Linked DNA regions of Desulfomonile tiedjei DSM 6799. The protein of the gene in region 1 interacts with the protein of each later gene in a pairwise test. Links are inferred from orthologs where the notes say so. Each region holds a gene or a part of one and is shown on either strand. Other genes may lie near its edges.

Evidence for each region.
Region 2: the proteins of hflK (region 1) and ftsH interact in binary tests that used the Escherichia coli proteins (3 or more experiments, as listed by UniProt). The link is inferred for Desulfomonile tiedjei DSM 6799 from one-to-one orthologs.

Annotation. Positions count from the first base shown.
Region 1 is NC_018025.1:4,387,862-4,391,085, reverse strand. Bases 14-2,909 are described here. They hold hflK (FtsH protease activity modulator HflK), read left to right. Parts: upstream 14-883; coding sequence 884-1,936; downstream 1,937-2,909. Other genes in these bases: hflC (protease modulator HflC), read left to right, coding at 1,940-2,824; DESTI_RS18660 (IS701 family transposase), read left to right, coding at 14-699. Outside these bases: more of DESTI_RS18660, read left to right, coding at 1-13; DESTI_RS18645 (B12-binding domain-containing radical SAM protein), read left to right, coding at 2,915-3,224.
Region 2 is NC_018025.1:109,509-112,764, forward strand. The notes cover bases 1-2,928. They hold ftsH (ATP-dependent zinc metalloprotease FtsH), read right to left. Parts: upstream 2,461-2,928; coding sequence 541-2,460; downstream 1-540. Other genes in these bases: folP (dihydropteroate synthase), read right to left, coding at 1-352; DESTI_RS00485 (zinc-dependent alcohol dehydrogenase), read left to right, coding at 2,683-2,928. Also shown: more of DESTI_RS00485, read left to right, coding at 2,929-3,256. UniProt on the Escherichia coli protein: Acts as a processive, ATP-dependent zinc metallopeptidase for both cytoplasmic and membrane proteins. Plays a role in the quality control of integral membrane proteins.

The DNA.
Region 1 (3,224 bases):
ATTACAGGGAGGCTGAGAAAGGATGCAGCTTTGTTCGCTGTGCTGGAACCTGCTCCATTTACAGTGATGGGCAGACCTCGCAAGAGAGGCGCTCGACTGCCCTCCCTGGAAACGATGTTCCAGGACCCCAATCTGGGGTGGAATGAGATTAGGGTCTTCTGCTATGGAAAACAAACTAAGCTCCTGATACATCAGTTCACGGCGCTATGGTATCATAGCGCAGGGCAACAGCCTCTTTCGATCGTGTTGTGCCATGACCCGGCCGGCCACCATGCCAATATGGTGTTTTTCGATACGGACCCTCAGGCTGCACCACAGCAGATTATCGAGCGCTACGCTGCACGCTTTAGCATTGAGATGACCAATCGAGAGACCAAGAACCTCCTGGGTGCGGCTGAACCTCAGTGTCGGAAAGAGACCTCGGTAACCCGTGCCCCTATGTTTGCTTACTGGGCCTACTGCTTTGTAGTGCTTTGGTTCGTTGGGCAATTCGTCACTGCAAAGAACCTCGTTGCCGACCCGGCTCCCTGGTACTGCCGGAAAAAGTCGTTCACCTTTTCAGACATGCTGGCAGCAGCTCGAAGGAGTCATTTCTCGCTGAGAATTTATTCGAAAGCCAGCCGAATCAATAAGTTCGAAAAACTCAACGGCCCGCGCTCCACGCGCGGACTCGACCATGCAAGAATCGCGAAACTATAGATATATGCATAACTGCGAAATGGTATTAGAAGTCGCACCAGTATTCATCCGTGATCTGTGGAGCGTCAAGTCGGATCGTTGCCTGATTTTGTTATATCAGACCCTTGGGAACGAAGGTACGAGATATTTGCTTTCCCATCGGTCATGAACTATAAAAGGGGGATGGTGGTTCAAAGGAGGGACAATGGACCAATTCAGGCCGAGAGAAGATCCTAACCCTGTGCGCGATCTACAACGCGGCGTAGAAGATTTCAGAGCTTTAATGGACCGGTTCCTGAAAGGCCGCGGACTTTTCTTTTTTATTTTGATTCTTTTCCTTGTATATCTTGCTTCGGGCATTTATATCGTGGGACCCGGCGAAAAAGGCGTGGTCCTCATGTTCGGAGAAGTGCACTCCATCACCGATCCAGGATTAAGATATCGGCTGCCTAAACCTTTCATGTCCCATACTGTTGTGGATATTGCCAAGGTCCGGCGTGCAGAAATCGGGTTCAGGTCCGACCGCAACAGGACGCGGACTGTTCCCGTGGAATCGCTCATGCTGACTGGTGACGAAAACATAGTGGATGTTCAACTGTTTGTTCAATACTTGGTCCAAGATCCGGTCAAGTTCCTGTTCGGTGCCGATGCCCCCGAAAATGCGCTGAAGACCTCTGCTGAAGTGGCGCTTCGTGGAGTCGTCGGGGAAAACACCATCGATCATACGATGACAGAGGGCCGCCTTGAGATTCAGCAGAAGGTTGAGACATACCTGCAACGACTTCTCGATTCGTACAATACAGGGCTGAAGGTTACTCAGGCACGACTTCTCGTGGTCGATCCTCCTGCTCAAGTGCAGGAGGCATTTCATGATGTTGTTCGAGCCTGGGAAGATCGCGAACGCCTGATAAAAGAAGCTGAAGGATTCAGAGAAGACGTCATCCCCAAAGCCAGAGGTCAGGCGCAGCAAACCATTCGCGAAGCTGAAGCCTACAAAGCGCAGCGTGTTATCCGTGCAAAAGGCGATGCAGAAAGGTTCACGACTGTCCTGCGGGAATACGTGAAATCGCCGAGTGTCACGCGAGAGCGCCTTTATCTGGAAACCGCCGAGCAGTTCCTTCCTGGAACCAAGAAGTACATAATGGAGAATGGAAGTTCCAGAGTATTGCCTGTTCTTCCGCTTACGCCCCCCAGTGCTGCGATGATGCAGTCCAGTCCCGCCGACCAAGAAAAGTCGACGGAAAAGAAAGGCAATTAGGACATGATCAGAGTAGTACTCGCCATAATCATAATTTTGGTGGTCCTGGCTCAATCGGCTTTCGTCATCTCTGAAGGTGAGCAGGGGATGATCCTGCAGTTCGGAAAGCCCATGCGCATTATTCGTCAGCCGGGATTGTACTTCAAGTATCCGCTCATTCAGGATCTCATTTTACTGGACAAACGAATCCTTGTGGCAGAAGCAAGGCCTGCGGAATACATTACGCTCGATAAGAAGCGACTCACGGTCGACACCGTCTCACGCTGGAAAATCGAAGACCCACTGATTTTCTATCAGACAGTCCAGAATTATCAGGGAGCAATTGCGCGGATGAATGATATTATTTCAGCGCGATTGCGACAGGAAATCGCAAATCATTTCTTCAAAGATTTCATCCGAGAGGAACGCGAACGGATCATGCGCCACGTAACGGCTGGCACCGCCGATGTCGCGTCGAAATTTGGTATTTCGGTAATTGACGTCCGTATTAAACGTGTCGATTTACCGGAAGAGGTACAAAATAGCGTGTTCGCCCGCATGAAAGCCGAACGTGAGCGGATAGCAAAACGTTACCGGGCTGAAGGTGAGGAGAAAGCAAAGGAAATCCGCGCAAACGCCAACAAAGAGAAGGAGATAATTCTCGCGGAAGCGTACCGGCAATCCGAAGTCTTATCCGGAGAAGGGGATGCAGAAGCTACTGCAATTTATGCAGATGCGTACGGAAAAGACGAGAATTTCTTCTCTTTCACAAGGCATCTTGAAGCGTACAAAAAGATTTTCGGAACAGAAACTTCTTTGATGTTGCGGCCTGATTCCGAATTGCTTAAGTATTTTGACTCTCCGCTCGGTCAACAACTCAAGCAATTACCGGGTAAAGGACAAAAATAGAATTGAGTGGCGCCTTGTCGCACCGGCTTTATTTGAATCTCTTATAAAACGATCTACTTCAACGAATTAGTCAGCGGTAAGGAGTTAACAATGAAAGCATTACTTGTGTATCCGGCTATTCCGGATACTTTCTGGAGCTTTAAGCACATATTGAAATTCATCCGCAAGAGAGCGGCCCATGTTCCTCTCGGTCTGTTGACCATTGCTTCCATGCTTCCCGAAGACTGGCAGTTGCGTCTCATTGACATGAATGCGCAGGATCTCAGCGATCGCGATATTGCCTGGGCCGATGTGGTGCTCATCGGGGCTATGGTGATTCAACGGGAATCCGTAAAGGACGTTGCTTCGCGTGCCAAAGCCGCCGGGAAACTGGTGATTGCAGGCGGTCCGCTGTTTTCCA
Region 2 (3,256 bases), 4.3 Mb from region 1 along the record:
TCTGTGCCCCGGCATTAAAGGCAGTCTCAGCTACGTTTTTTCGACGAGTATCGATCGAGATCACTGCATCGGGTCGTGAGCGGATGATTTCCTCGATCACCGGTATAGTTCTTCGCAGTTCTTCGGTCTCATCGACGTACGAAGATCCCGGCCGGGTACTTTCACCACCTATGTCCAGGATGTCTGCTCCGTCGTCGAGCATCTTGAGAGCGGATGCAACAGCGTCGCGCCTTTCATAGTGGACTCCGCCATCAGAGAAGGAATCCGGGGTGGTGTTGATCACACCCATAACGAGGGTACGATTTCGTGCATCAAGAATGGTTCGCGGCAAAGGAATGAAGAGAGGATCCATACGTCCACCCGGCATATTGGATATGAAAATCCCCGATGCGCCTGCATCGAGGATCTATTTTCGTGCCAATTTGCTTTCAAAGTCAGACGAAAATCCCCTCTAACCTCCCTTCATTAAAGGTGGAATGGGGGGATTTTGAACGCCAATTGGCATCAATCATCAGATCGTTTCAAAAGAAAGAAGCCGATCTATGCTTTTTCCGGCCCAGCGGCAGGGGTACCGCTGACTATGACTTTTCCGTCATCGAGAGATACCTGGACACGGCCCCTTTCCTCATCTTGCTTGGTTTCTTGAAGAGGCGGGGTCACATCGGGCAATTTCTTGCCTTGAATAAGGCTCTCGATCTCATTGGCATCGAGGGTCTCGCGTTCGAGCAGTGCCTCTGCTATTCGCTCCAGCACCTCTTTGTTCTCTTCAAGGATTTTTCGAGCAATTTTGTAATTTTCAGTGACGATGCGTCTAACTTCATCATCCACCTGAACAGCAGTATGCTCGGAATAGTCTCTGTGCCGGGCAAATTCTTTGCCGAGAAAGATCTGTTCTTCCTTTTGACCGAAGGTGAGGGGCCCCAATGCGTCGCTCATGCCCCATTCGCAGACCATTTTTCGTGCCAACTCCGTTGCACGTTGAATATCGTTTCCCGCGCCCGTGGTCATGTGTTCCAGGAAGATCTCCTCTGCAGCCCTACCCCCCATGAGAACCGCTATCTGGCTCAGGAGATAGTCTCTGTCATAGGTGTGCCGGTCATCCAACGGCAACTGCTGGGTAACGCCCAGTGCTCGGCCTCGAGGAATAATGGTTACCTTGTGAATCGGGTCGGTCCCCGGCATCATACGAGCCACATAGGCGTGACCCGCTTCATGGAATGCCGTATTCCGTCGCTCTTCCAGGCTTATCACGAGGCTCCTGCGTTCGCCGCCCATGAGCACTTTATCTTTTGCGAATTCAAAATCCGCCATTTCAATCTGGTTCTTGTTTCTGCGAGCAGCATTCAGAGCAGCCTCATTGACCAGATTGGCAAGATCTGCACCGGAAAATCCCGGAGTGCCTCTGCTGATGGTCTCCAATTCTACATCCGTTGCTATCGGAGTCTTTTTCGTATGCACTTTCAGGATAGCAGTGCGCCCACGCACGTCGGGCGGAGGAACCACAACCTGTCGGTCGAATCGTCCCGGTCTGAGCAGTGCCGGGTCCAGTACGTCGGGCCGGTTGGTCGCGCTGATTAGGATTACCCCTTCATTGGTTTCAAATCCGTCCATTTCCACCAGGAGCTGGTTGAGGGTTTGCTCACGTTCGTCGTGGCCGCCTCCGAGTCCTGCTCCACGATGACGTCCCACAGCGTCGATTTCATCTACGAAAATAATGCAGGGCGCGTGCTTCTTACCTTGTATGAAAAGGTCTCGCACCCGGGATGCACCCACACCGACAAACATTTCCACGAAATCCGATCCTGAAATGGAGAAAAACGGCACACTCGCCTCGCCGGCAACAGCTTTAGCCAGCAAGGTCTTTCCGGTGCCCGGTCCTCCCATGAGCAGCACGCCCTTGGGAATTTTTCCACCCAGTCTCGTGAACTTCTTGGGATCTCTCAGAAAATCGATAATTTCTTTGAGTTCCTCTTTTGCCTCTTCCACACCGGCTACATCCTGAAACGTTATCTTGTTTTGTGACTCCGAAATCAGGCGGGCTCTGCTTTTGCCGAAACTCATGGCTTTTCCGCCACCCGCTTGCATCTGGCGCATGAAGAAGACAAAAATCGCTATGAGAAATATCATAGGCAGCCATGAAATTATGGCTGTCAAATACCAGGGATTGTCATCCTCGGGCATAACCTGAACGTCAACCTTATGCTTCATCAAAGTAGGGATCAGATCGGGATCCGAAGGAGCAAGTGTTTTGAAATTGCCGCTCCCGTCAACATACATCCCTTTTATCCGGTTCCCCTGAAGAGTCACCGATTTGATAGCACCCTGATCGACATCCTGTCGAAACTGGCTGTACGTTATATCTTTGTGAGTAGACTTGGTCTGGTTAAACAGATGGAACAAAAAGATCATTACCAAAAATATAACCAGCCATAGGCCCAAGTTCTTGTATATGCCGTTCAAGAATATGCTCCGTTCACTTGTCTGAGATTACTAACCCAATATAACACGAAAATTTAGGTCGGGCAATCTGCCGGCCTCATTAATTAAGAATGTGCGAGGACACTTGTATTGTCAAGTTTCGCCGCCGCTTTAAAGCTCTATTTTCCCATTGCTCGTTCTTGACAAAACCTTCCCGGCACATTATCAACCAGAGCGGTTGGAATCATGGGGAGAGAGGCTATCATGAAAGCACTGGTCGCCAACGTAGGGGTCAAGAATGAAGCATGGTACAGAGTTAAGACCAAATTCTTGCGCAATATCGAGTCCCCCGCCGCAATTAGCCTTGAGTTGATTCAAACCGCCGAACCTGCCAATCCTGCGCCCCACTGGATCAAAATAAGATCCATTTATTCCGCTATATCGGATTTCGATGAAGCGCTTTTTATCCGCAATGACTGGCTGGCTCTGTCCGGTTTTCTCTCGTTTCCCTTTGTACCCGGGTGCGAGAATATAGGAATTATAACGGAAATCGGCCAACAGGTCCAGGGAGTCGAGTTGGGCGAACGGGTTGTGGTGAATCCGGTTATCGCATGCCAGGCACGAGGAATTACCCCACTGTGCGATCCGTGCAGCTCAGGCAACTATTCCATGTGCCGCAATTTCTGGGGTCCGTTTCCAGGACCGGGGATGATGATTGGAGCCTGCAAGAACACTTCCGGTGGATGGGCAGATTCATTCCTCGCACACGAATCTCAGGTCCGGACAATTTCTCGATCTGTGGAAACCGACCAAATGATCATGGTTCCGGAGTTTGCCC